DNA from 3 places in the Lysinibacillus sp. RU7 genome. Region 2 is predicted to be linked to each of the others. Evidence: riboswitches for the same ligand, from Rfam matches in the RefSeq annotation. Region 2 holds a riboswitch; each other region holds the start of a gene.
What was found. A riboswitch is a leader RNA that binds a small molecule or an ion and turns the genes downstream of it on or off. The one in region 2 is predicted to bind cobalamin.
Positions count from the first base shown of each region.

Region 1: it holds a riboswitch for cobalamin, as region 2 does, so the genes downstream of both, nikA (nickel ABC transporter substrate-binding protein) here and AC3II9_RS05240 (glutaredoxin family protein) in region 2, are expected to answer to the same signal.
Region 3: it holds a riboswitch for cobalamin, as region 2 does, so the genes downstream of both, AC3II9_RS02575 (ABC transporter substrate-binding protein) here and AC3II9_RS05240 (glutaredoxin family protein) in region 2, are expected to answer to the same signal.

Region 1 is NZ_JBYQFK010000036.1:32,781-37,216, forward strand. It holds gene nikB (nickel ABC transporter permease) at 1-529, opposite strand, end outside; gene nikA (nickel ABC transporter substrate-binding protein) at 534-2,132, opposite strand; cobalamin riboswitch at 2,547-2,727, opposite strand; gene AC3II9_RS19655 (nitric oxide synthase oxygenase) at 2,850-3,920, opposite strand; gene AC3II9_RS19660 (hypothetical protein) at 4,184-4,351, shown strand; gene AC3II9_RS19665 (MBL fold metallo-hydrolase) at 4,405-4,436, opposite strand, start outside.
Region 2 is NZ_JBYQFK010000005.1:66,882-71,317, reverse strand. It holds gene AC3II9_RS05250 (class I SAM-dependent methyltransferase) at 1-545, shown strand, start outside; gene AC3II9_RS05245 (CbiX/SirB N-terminal domain-containing protein) at 542-1,759, shown strand; cobalamin riboswitch at 1,998-2,181, shown strand; gene AC3II9_RS05240 (glutaredoxin family protein) at 2,293-2,517, shown strand; gene nrdI (class Ib ribonucleoside-diphosphate reductase assembly flavoprotein NrdI) at 2,514-2,903, shown strand; gene nrdE (class 1b ribonucleoside-diphosphate reductase subunit alpha) at 2,878-4,436, shown strand, end outside.
Region 3 is NZ_JBYQFK010000002.1:211,458-215,893, forward strand. It holds gene AC3II9_RS02565 (adenosylcobinamide amidohydrolase) at 1-263, opposite strand, end outside; gene AC3II9_RS02570 (FecCD family ABC transporter permease) at 264-1,262, opposite strand; gene AC3II9_RS02575 (ABC transporter substrate-binding protein) at 1,255-2,208, opposite strand; cobalamin riboswitch at 2,393-2,576, opposite strand; gene argS (arginine--tRNA ligase) at 2,820-4,436, opposite strand, start outside.

The DNA.
Region 1 (4,436 bases), on a different contig from region 2:
TCATCGTATCTACTGTTCCCCAGCCCATTAACGGTAATAAATCGAGCTTTAATGCCACCGTATAAACTAACACAAAGGCTAACCAAAAGCTCGGCATCGAAGCAATCGAGAAAATCGTTAAGCGCGTCATGCGGTCAAACCAAGAGTCACGTTTCACAGCACTGATGATCCCAATTGGTACACATAGCAACAAAATAAAAAGAAATGCAACAACCGCTAGCTGCATCGTCACACCAAAACGGCTAAATAGCTCCGTGCTTACAGGATTATTCGTCATAAAGGATGTACCAAAATCGAACTGAATAGCACCTGATAGCCATTGTACGTACTGTGTGAACATAGGCTGATTTAGCCCATGTTCCTCACGTACTTGTTCCATCGCCTCTTCGGTTACAGGCAATTGATTAGCTTGAAAATATGCCTCTATTGGATCAACGGGCATCACGCGTACTAAGAAGAAGGCAATGATTGTGATCCCCCATAGCGCTAGCACCATGCTCAGTAGACGTTTCGTTAAAAATTGCCCCATCTCATCACTTCATTTCATACAAATTGATTGGTACTTCGTATTGTTGTGGGGAGAATGTAATCGTTTCGAATACATCGTTCGCCACTAAATAATTTTGACGATATGAAATGGGCATGAAAATCGCTTCACTTTGAATCGTTTGAATAATACTTTCGTACAGCGCGTGACGCTCTGCTTCATCGGTTGAACGAATCACACGTGTAATATCATCCGTTAACTTCGCATTCGACTCAATACCCGCTTTCGCATAAAAACCGATTTGCTTTTCACCTGTCATTGTACGCAGGTACATATGCGGATCATAAGGCGCTCCCCATGTATCATTGAACATGAGATTATATTCGCCTTCTTTTGAACGCATATAGACTGTTTGACTTTCTTCCCCCATTAAATTGACTTCCACACCAATCTCTTTCCATACACCTTGCAAATATTCAAAGATGGCCTTATGCACTTGCTCACTGCTGTTATAAGGAACTGTCAGTGTCAACGTTTCACCATTCTTTACTCGTATACCTGTCTTTTCATCCATTACCCAGCCTGCTTCATCCAAAATAGCAGCCGCTTTTTGTACGTCATAAGCATATGATTCTACTTCAATATCACTATAAGGGAAGCCCGGTGCAAATAATGAACGTGCTTCTTGCTCTAAACCGTTTAATACGTGCTCCACAATCGTTTGTCGATCAAGTGCATGCTGTAATGCGATACGTACTGCCTTCTCTTGTGTCACACCGTATGTTGTATTGAAAGATAAAATACGTGTTGATAAAGGCTCTGACACTTTTGTGACGTACTGATTATTTTGCTGTAATGTCGCAAATTCAGCTGGTACAAGCTGCCCACTACCAAAAATGAGATCAATATCTCCTTTTTCTAAGGCCATCATACGTGCTTGGGAATCTGCAATCACTTTTACTACTACTTTTTTAATTGACGGCTTTTTACCCCAATAGTTTTCATTACGTGTAAATTCTGCATAACGATCTTGCTCATACGCAGTTAAAATCCACGGACCTGTACCGATTGCTTTTTCAATCCCATCTGCTGTACTACCACTTTCCGGGAATCCCGCGTCCCCTAGCATACGAAGCGGACGAATAAGTGATAACTCTTGTAGGAACGGATAATACGCCTCTTTCAAATGAATTTTTACCGTTGTATTATCCACCACTTCTACTTGGTCAATAACAGTCACTACCTCTAACCAGCTATGTGCTGCACTATTTGCGATAACGGTATCAAAATTACGTTTTACATTTTCAGCTGTAAGCAATGAACCATCAGAATATTGCACACCTTCACGTAGCTTGAATGTATAAATCTTCCCATCCAATGACATGTCCCATGATTCCGCTAATCCAGGTGAAATCGTGCCATCGTTTTCATACACCACTAACGGATCATACAACATTGCTTGAGCAAACATTTCATTTGGCGAATATAAATGTGGATTCACTTCCCCAATATCCTTTGGCCAAGACATCACTAGTGTATTACTTGATTCCTTTGCAGATGTAGCTGCTGTTTGCTCATCATCTCCACACGCTGTTAACAACATCAATATCATTACTGATATGAATAAAATATAAATACGCTTCACTGTTATTCCTCCTATTTTCTAGAAAATGATTCTTATTATCACCCTGATTGATACGTCATTTCACCGCATAGTAAACATCTTGTTTATGTATCCTTGTCATTTCTTGACTGAAAATGACTTGAGAAATAATATCATTTTTCATAAATACTATTCCTTATCAATTGCTAAAATCACTAAATACTTTATGAACGATTTACTTTTATCTCCTCCATGCTTGAATTATGAATCTACTATAGTAGTAATGATTACTATTATCAATTAAATTATACACTTTTCATTTAAAATAACAATCTTCTTTTTTCATTAACAAAAAAGTGCATAAAAAAATACACTTCCTAAGAGAAAGTGCATGGGTGCATTAGTAAATAAGCAAATTGAACATTTGCTTTACTTCGCACCTATCCTCGTAGGTTGAATCGGGCTTAATTTTTGGCAGGTCTCCTGGCTTATCATCAATGCTCCTCACACCTTCCCGTTATAAAACAGTGGCTTCTATGTGATTTGCTCCGAATTACAGTTGCGGGACAGCGACGGACTTTCACCGTACTTCCCTTTTAAGCTAATTCGCATTAGCACCAAAAATCATTCAGTTTTATCATTATGGAACAGTTTAACAATAACAGTAATAAATTTCTATATTTATTTTGTTTGAAATTTCAAACAAAATTATAAAAATAAAACAAAATAGCCCAGACAGATTGGGCTATGAATAGTTCGTTAATATGGATTTTTTTGATAAAAATAATTTGGTTTATGAATGATATTAGGAATTGGTTGATGGAAAATATGTGTTGTAGCTGGCGATACAGGTGGGATTAACCACGTCCAGTTGCCTGTGACATCACGATTGGATTTCCCTTCCTGCTCTTGAAACAACTTAAATTGTTGTGCGGCTGTATGATGGTCAACAATGCTGACACCCGCCTCCTTAAAGGAATGCAGTACCGCAATGTTCAATTCCACTAAAGCACGGTCCTTCCATAATGAACTATTTGTCTCACGCTTCAGTCCCATTACATCCGCTACTTTTGGCAAACAATTATAACGATTCGTATCTGCCAAATTGCGTGCGCCAATCTCTGTACCCATATACCAACCATTAAACGGCGCGGCCTCAAAATCAATGCCACCACAATTAAAACGCATACTCGAAATAATCGGCACCGCATACCATTTTAATTGTAGCTTTTGAAAGGCAGGATACTCAGGATGTGTAATGTCTACTTCCAGTACATACGATTTTGGAATCTCAAACCACTTAGGCTGTTTACCATCTACCTGAATGACGAGTGGTAACACATCGAATGGTGTGCCCTCCCCCTGCCAACCAAGCTTCATACATTGTCTTGTGAAAGTAACCGAATCTGGATCACCAACAATGCCCTTCGTCGTTTCATACCCTGCGTAGCGGATAAGCTGGTGATTCCAAACGCGTACCCTCTTTGATGCAAACACTGTAATAGCAGGACGAATTTTCCCTTCGTTTGTTGCATAGTCAATGTGCCTCAGTAATGCGCGAAAAATATCTTCCTCATTTTGTAGACTGCGCTCATCAAATACATGCAGTGACTGCCAAAAAAGACGCCCGATACATTTATTACTATTTCGCCAAGCAACGCGCGCACCAAATTCTAATTCATCAAAAGTCGGTTCATAGCTACCGATTACTTGGATTTCGGCTACACGCTGCTGTAACCATACTTCGGTCATTTCTTTTTCTTGTTTATATTTATTTAAAAACTCGATTACTTCTTGTCGTTCACGTTCATTTTTTAATAATAAGTTCATCTGCTGACGCCTCCATTGCTTTCATTTTAGAAGAAGGAATATCCCGATGACAATGAATGTAGACAGCCACAAAACATGTATTTTTCATATATGACTAATAATAGACAAAAACAAGCGGACAAGTTTTCTCACACTAAATCATCCTTTATCATTTATGATGAAGCAAACAAGGATGAGCCTCTTGATTGAAAAGATTGGACAGGCGAAACATTCATATCAAGTCCAACGAGTAGTCATTGTATTAAGTTTATGAGTCACTATGTATGAAAACATCGTGCGTGTCATTATGGAAAAAGACTATTCTCTTAATGAAAACAGATGACATCGATCTTTATTTAATCGCTAAAGTCTTAATTGGTACTACAGTAACAAATGCCAAACTAGCCATGTTACAACTATTTAGCAGTATAACTTCTATAAAGCAATTTTAAATCTGCAACATACATAGACATATTATTTTTCAAAAACCATGCAGCTATACTGCCTAGAAAACTAGTGTTTCTCCCAACTTTAAAA
Region 2 (4,436 bases):
CTAAAAGTGTGCTTTCTTATTTAGCACAATACTTTGAAGAGGCTAACCATGTGTCATTTATGCAGGGGAAATGGGAAGAAGTAGCGCTAGAGCAACATGATGTCGTGTTAGGCGTGAACTGTTTTTACCGCATGTATCAGATGCTCGACACGCTAAAGAAAATGAATGCATTAGCAAAAAAACGAGCAATTATCGGGCTGACAACAGGGCCGATTCAACCGCATTACAAAATATTAGATGAAAAATACGGCTACTCCATTAAATACCCACGCCGCGACTATATTGAAATTTTAAATATGCTATATCAGCTTGAAATTTATGCTGATTGCGAAATGATTCAACTGGAGCGTACGTATCATTATCCGACAATGGAAGCGCTAGTTGCTGCACAAAGTAAAAAAATTATCGACACGGACTTTTCAGCGGAGCATGTACTCGAGTCATTAGCGCCGTTTATTGAGCAGGATGCAGACGGAGTACATTATCGTCATACATTTTATGCCGCGGTCATTTCGTGGGAGCCAAAAAAGGAGCTGACAACATGACAACATGGAACTTACAAGGAATGCAACGTCATTTATTAATTTGTAACGGTAGTACGTGTATGGGCGCAGGTGCTGAAGAAGTGACACTTGCGATCCGAGATGAAATTACAAAAAACAATCTAGATGAAATGATCCATACATCACGTACACGCTGTAACGGCCGTTGTAAGGATAAATGCGTCGTTATTTCCTATCCAGAAGGAAAATGGTATAGCGTACAAGATGAGCAAGTAGGACGAGATATTGTAACAGGTCAAGTGGAAGATCAGCACATGATTTACAATATGACGCAAGATGGTTTAGCACAAGCAACGCCAACTTTTACAAAAGGTATATCGAAAACGAAAGTATTAAAACGAAAAGAAAAATCCAGTGCGACAAAAAAAGCGATATTATTTGTTGGACATGGCAGCAGAGTAGAAGCTGGAAATGATGAAGTGCGTGAGTTTATAGAACGTACAACCTACTTAATCGACCCTGCTATTTTAGTAGAAACATGCTTTTTAGAATTCGCTTCACCGAATATTGAAGACGGGATCGAGCTTTGTGTTGAAAAGGGCGCAGAGGAGATTCATGTGATTCCCATCATGCTACTCCATGCGGGACATTCTAAAATGCACATCCCAGCAGAGATTGAGCATGCAAGAGAACAATTCCCAGGCATCACCTTCACGTACGGGCAAACGATTGGGATTCATGCGGGAATTTTTGAAATTTTATTGGAACGGTTAAAAGAAATTGGCTTTGACCCATATCAAAAACATGAAGATACAGCCATCTTATTGGTAGGACGTGGTGGAAGCGATGAAGAAGCGAACGGGGATTTCTATAAAATTTCACGTTTACTTTGGGAAAAGCTTGACGTTCCTTGGGTAGAAAGTGCGTTTATGGGTGTCGCAACGCCAACAGTTGACGAGGGCATCGAGCGCTGTGTGAAGTTTGGAGCGAAAAAAATCATTATGCTGCCATACTTCCTATTTACAGGTATTTTAATGAAGCGCATGTACAAAATGCGTGATAACTACCAAGTGACCTATCCAGAGGTTGACATTCAAATTGCCAATTATTTTGGCTATCATCCAAAGTTACAACATGTCCTTGTCGAACGTGCCGAGCAAGCGATGAATGGGTCATCGACAGGGATGCAAGATTTAGAGAACTTTAGAAAATATGCAGAAGAGCATGGATATGAGCATCACCACCATCATCATTAAAAAAGAATGCTTACGATGTTTATAGAGGGGGCTTATTCACTTATTGGACAAGCCTCCTTTCGTGTGCAGTAAAATACCTTCTGATAAATTTTGCGAATAAAGAAATAGTGTGATTTTGCGCTACTTATTAGCTAAAAATAACCGAATGAAATCAAACTTTGTAAGCAATTTCAAAAATAGCTTTGCAGAACATTTCAAGACATGCTATACTAAGTTCTGTTGAAATAAAACAATATATTGTGTTAGTTCTAGTGAGGGTACTACTATATGTAGTTTAAAAGGGAAGAACGGTGTAAATCCGTCGCTGTCCCCGCAACTGTAAATGCTGACGATGACGAAACAATCCACTGTACATTTTGTATGGGAAGGAGCGTCAAAGGATGAAGCAAAGCCAGGAGACCTGCCTACCTAGACGACTGTACATTTCTTCGGGGGATAGGAAATGGAGGCGGACTCTTTTTTTGACGTTTCCATTTCAAGCTACCTCATTGTTAGGTAGCTTTTTTTATTTTATATGAGAAAGGAAGAATAGTATGAAACTATATACAAAAACAATTTGCCCAAAATGTTTATGGGTGAAATCAGAACTACAACAGGCAGGGTTATCAGCAGATTGGATTAATATTGATCATGACACAGCTGCTATGGAGAAAATACAGCAGGCAGGTTTCTCCTCTGTACCGATTTTAGAAGTGAACGGTGAACTGATCGGGGATATTCCAAACATCCTCTCGAAAATTGAAGCGATGCAAGCATGATTGTATATGCAAGTCGCACAGGAAACGTACGCTATGTGACACAAACTTTACAACTACCAAACATTGAAATGAATGAAGTACAACAACTAACAACACCCTTTTTATTATTTACATATACAGACGGTTTAGGCGATATTCCCGTACGAGTAGAACGGTTTATGAAACAACATTACAAGCTTTGTAGAGGGGTCATTGTCAGTGGGAATAGCAATTTTGGTCATCAAGTGTTTGGACAAGCAGGCGATAAATTAGCCGCGCTGTATAACATTCCACTTGTATGTAAATTAGATTTGCGTGGCACAGCGAAGGATTATGCGGCAATTCAAGCATTTTACTATGAGCATATACAGGAGGGACAGCATGAAGCAGTATTTGAAATTAAATAATGAGGTGCTTAATCGTTATCGCGCAACAGGCGAGCTCGATTTAGTGAAGGACTTAGAGGCAACGAGACGCTACTTTTTAGAAGATGTCAATGTACGTATGCGTTATTTCATTGATTTAGAGGAAAAGCTGCGCTATTTAGTGGATGAAGGCTATTATGAGCCAGCATTTTTAGATATGTACTCATTTGACTTCATTAAGCGTTTATACAAAAAGGCGTATGCGTATCATTTTCGTTTCCCGTCTTTCATGAGTGCAAGTAAATTTTATGAAAGCTATGCGATGAAAAGTCGCGATGGCAAAGAGATTTTAGAAAAGTATGAGGACCGAATCGTTATTATTGCGCTGTATTTAGCACAAGGTGATGAGCAGTTAGCAGAGCGCGCGGTGGAAGCGATAATGGAAGCATACCAACCAGCTACCCCAACAGCGCTTAATAGCGGAAAAAAAGCACGCGGTGAGCTAGTAAGCTGCTTTAAGCTAACGATGGACGATACGATGAACTCCATTGCTGAAAATATCGGCTACTGTTTAGAGCTTTCCCGCCTTGGTGGTGGTGTTGGTGTGAACTTGACAGATTTACGCCCACTCGGTGATCCGATAAAAGGAATACTGAACCGAGCAAGTGGTGTCATGCCGGTTGCGAAGTTACTTGAAAACTCGTTCAGCTACTCCAATCAACTCGGACAACGTAACGGATCAGGTGTTGTGTATTTAAATATTTTCCATGGCGATATCGAAAGCTTTATTTCATCAAAAAAACCAAATGCTGATGATAAAATTCGGCTTGCGACATTATCCACAGGCATTATTATTCCAAGCATTTTCTTTGAGTTAATGCGAAGAGACAAAGATATCGTTCTATTTAGCAGTTACGATATTTATAAGGAATATGGCAAGCGGATGTCTGAAATATCAATTTCAGAGATGTATTATGAGCTACTCGATAATCCGAATATTCGTAAATTGAAGAGATTGAATGCGAGAAAGCTTTATACAGAAGTGAAAAAAGCGCAGTTTGAATCGGGTTATCCGTTTGAAATCTTTGATGATAATGTGAACAATGCCCATCCGTTAAAAAACATCGGGCGTGTCAAAATGTCTAATTTGTGTACAGAAATTTTACAATTTCAGGAAACGAGTGTGATTACCGATCAAGATCAGCCGAATGAATACGGCATGGATGTGTCGTGTAATTTAGGCTCGATTGATATTTACAAAGCGACGAAAGTACAAGATTTTGATGTGCTCGTAGATACAGCGGTACGTTTACTGACGAATGTATCGAAAATGACCTACATTAAAAATGTACCATCTGTCGCAAAGGCAAATGAACGTATGCATTCAATTGGATTAGGTGTCATGAATTTACACGGTCATCTCGCGACAGAAGGGATTCGTTATGGCTCAGAGGAATCCATCGAATTTATGGATCATTTTATGGAAGCGATCAATTACTTTAGTTTGAAATCATCAATGGAAATTGCAAAGGAAACAGGCCAAACATTTTACCGATTTGCGGATAGTGATTACGC
Region 3 (4,436 bases), on a different contig from region 2:
AAGGCATTGGCATGTAGTTGTGGTAAGACGGCCATTTGTTTCGCGAGCGCTTTAGCACTGTAACTTTTCATCGGTTTGCCTTCTATATAAACATTCCCTGCTGTTGGTTCAATAATGCCACTAACGAGTTTTAACAGTGTAGATTTCCCACTCCCGTTTGGCCCTAAAATACCAAGTACCTTCCCTTGCTCTACCTCAAATGATACGTTTTGGACGATTGACACATGTCCGTATCCACCTGAAATTTGTTCCACTTTCAACATTTATGCTACCCGTCCTTTACGTTGCTTAAAGAAAATATAGGCAAATACTGGTGCACCGATAAATGATGTAATGACCCCAATTGGTAATTCTGTCGGTGCAATAATGGTCCGTGATACAAGATCGCAAATGACAAGTAAACTTGCGCCATTTAAAAATGAAATTAGAAGCAAATGACGATGGTCTGCCCCTAAAATCATCCGTACCATATGCGGGACAACTAGTCCGACAAAACCAATCGTGCCGGATACAGCTACAGCAGCACCCGTTAACATCGAGCCACCGATCAAAATAATATACTTGCTTCGTTTGACATCGACCCCTAAATATTTCGCCCGTTCTTCGCCATAAATCATCGCATTTAACTCGCGGCGATTAAACCAAAGAATAATGGTGCCTATGATGACAAACGGTAAAATCATTTTGACATATGGCCAGCCGCGCATGGACACACTCCCTAACAGCCAACCCATAATCGAACGAAGCTCTTCGCCCGTAAGTGCAATCATGAGCGAAATACAGGAGCCTAAAAACGAACTAAATATAATCCCTGTTAAAATTAATGTCTCCATTTTCATTGTTCGGTCTACTACTCGTGCAAAGCCTAGAACAATTAAAAGTGTCACTAAAGCGCCTGCCATACTAAAAACAGGCAATGTAAACAGGCCAAATACCGGAATGGAGACACTAAAGAACAATGTAAAAACAGCACCTACTGATGCACCAGATGAAATCCCAAGTGTATATGGATCAGCAAGCGGATTTTTGAGCAAGCCTTGAAACGCCGCACCGGCAATTGCCAGTGAGGCGCCGACTAATGCAGCTAGTATGACGCGCGGCATTCGAATATGCCATAAAATACTATAAGCGGTTGGATTGGCTTCCACATCCCACAATGTAGAAAGTGGAACAGATACCGAACCAATCGATATCCCACACCATATACTCACTAGTAAAATAGCGATAGAAAGTACATAAGCCGCTATGTATTTTTTAGTCATTAAAGACCTCTGGATAAATTGCTTTTGCGATCGATTCAACACCATCTGCAATACGTGGACCTTGACGACTTGTTGTATTGCCATCTACGACTGTTAATGCATTATTTTTTACCGCTGTCATGTTCGCAAAGGCTGGGGTATTTTTAATTGTTTCATCATCCCCCTCATAAGTGAAAATGATGGAATCTGGATTTGCTGCAAGGAATTGTTCAGGGCTATACATTGGCCAGCCCTCTTCTTTTACGGCGTTTTCAACATGAATAAACTTCAGCATTTCATTCATAAATGTATTTTGCCCAACAACATAAATATTAGGTGCTCCTCCAACAACCATAAAGGCTGTTTTTGGTTCAACTCCTTCTAATTTCGCTTCAATATCTGCTAGTTTTGTTTTAATAGATGAGATGACTTCTTCCGCCTCATCCTCTTTTCCTGTTAATGTGCCTACCACTTCAATCGTGTCATATGTTTCTTCAAAGGTTTCTGCATTGTCAACAACGAATACAGTAATACCTGATGCCTCTAATTGTGCAATCGCACTTTCAAGTGAAAACATGCTCGATTCATGTGCAAAGACAATATCCGGCTGTAATGAAACAATTGTTTCGACATTATATTCAATACCACCTACACGTGTCTTATCCTCTACTTGCGCGGGATAATTATCATTGTCATTCACACCAACAATTTCTTCATCAAGGCCAAGACCAAATAAAATCTCTGTATTGGATGGTGTTAACGACACGATACGATCTGGTGCTTCTTCTAATGTAATTTCATTACCAAGTGCATCTACAGCTGTTACTGGAAAGACTGTCTCATTATTTTCTTCTACAACGACAGCACCTTCCTTTTGTTGTGTTTCTGTTTCCTTTTCTGTTCCACATGCTACAAGCATAGTTAATGCAAGTGTTGCTGATGCGGCTAACTGCCAAAACTTCTTCATTTGTTGTTCCTCCTATTATCCGAAAGATATCCCTTTCATCCAATTAACCTAAGATGGTGGCACGTTTGTAAAGATAGATAAATTTGTAAATAAAAAAAGCCTCTCTAGTACGAGAGACTTTGGAAAAGGCTAACATTACGTATAACATCTATACTTAAAAGCCACCTTCCTATCCTCGTAGGTTATCTTGGTGTTCATAAAGGCAGGTCTCCTGGCTTATGCATCGAACGCTGGCTTATCCCTTCCCGAATGAATCAGTGGTTTTTTATAAGCAAGCTAGCAGTTACAGTGGCGGGACCGCGTCGGACTTACACCGACTTCCCTATTATCTTTGCACACGGCAAAGAACCTTTACTACTTATCAAATTGTCTAACATTTCTATTATAGCTGAAATCTCCGTTTTGAAAAGAATAATTTTCTGAAAACTCTAGTGTTGCTTATACAATCCCCAAATACGTCGTAGAAATTAATGAAAGCCACCCATAAAGGATGGCTTACGATGATTACATTTTTTCAGGTGCACTTACGCCAATTAGTTTTAGAGCGTTTGTAGCTGTCGGCTATGCCTTTCGCTACAGAACGATGAAAGATTGCGTTCGCTTATTATTGATTACATCTTTTCAGGAGCTGATACGCCGATTAAACGTAGAGAGTTCGCTAATGTTGTTTTAACGGCTGTGATTAACGCTAAACGTGCTTCTGTTAACTCTTTATTGTCTTGGTTAATCACTTTTTCAGCATTATAGAAGCTGTGGAACGTTGCCGCTAGGTCTTGAATGTAGTTAGCAATACGGTGTGGTGTGCGGTGTTTCGCTGCATCTGCCACGACTTGCGGGAATGCTCCTACTTTTTTCAGTACCTCTTCTTCTTTTTCTGCTGTTAGTAGGCCAAGGTTATCAAGTGAAGCTGCATAGCCTTGCTCACCTGCTGCACGTAAAATTGATGCAATACGTGCATGTGCATATTGTGCATAGTACACTGGGTTTTCATTTGATTGTGATACCGCTAAATCTAGGTCGAAATCCATATGCGAGTCGCCTGCTGTTTTCACGAAGAAGTAACGAACGGCATCTAAGCCTACTTCTTCTACTAATTCACGCATTGTGACCGCATTACCTGTACGCTTCGACATTTTAAATTTCTCGCCGTTTTTGTATAACTGTACCATTTGGATAATTTCTACTTCTAATGTCCCGCGATTATAGCCAAGCGCCTCGATTGCTGCTTTCATACGCGGAATATATCCGTGGTGATCAGCGCCCCAAATATTAATCAGCTTATCGAAACCACGTTGTAATTTATCTTCGTGGTAGGCGATATCCGGCGTTAAGTATGTGTAAGAGCCATCGTTTTTGATTAATACACGGTCTTTGTCGTCACCAAATGTTGTCGAACGGAACCAAGTGGCACCTTCCTCTTCAAATACGTGACCATTTGCTTTTAATTTATCTAATGCTACATCGATTTTGCCATTGTTGTATAAAGATGTTTCTGAATACCATACATCAAATTCAACACGGAAATTCGCTAAGTCTTTTTGCAATTTCGCTAACTCTAGGCGCAGTCCATGCTCACGGAAAAATTTGAAACGCTCTTCATCTGATTTTTCTAAAATGTCTGCACCAAACTCTTCTTTTAACTGACCTGCAATTTCAATAATATCTGGACCATGGTAGCCGTCTTCTGGCATTTCAGCATCCATGCCTAAAGCCTGCTTGTAACGTGCTTCTAACGAGTATGCTAAGTTGTTAATTTGATTCCCTGCATCGTTAATATAGTATTCACGTGAAACATTGTAGCCGGCAAAATCCATTACGTTACATAAAGAGTCACCAACAGAAGCCCCGCGCGCGTGACCTAAATGTAAATCACCTGTTGGGTTTGCTGATACGAACTCTACTTGTACTTTTTCACCTGCCCCAGCGTTTGAACGACCGTAGTTTTCAGCTTGCTCAAAAGCAGCTTTCACAACACCTGCAAGGAAATCTTTACGTACTGTAATGTTCATAAAGCCAGGACCTGCGATGTCGATTTTCTCAATATCTGTCCCTGCTGTTTCAAGATTTTTTAAAATCGCCTCTGCAATCGCACGTGGCGGCTTTTTCGCAATCTTTGTTAATTGCATCGCTAAGTTTGTTGCAAAGTCACCGTTTGCTTTATCCTTCGGTGTTTCTAAATGAATAGTTAAGTCACTTGCCTCTTCTACTAAGCCTGCTTTCACAGCAGC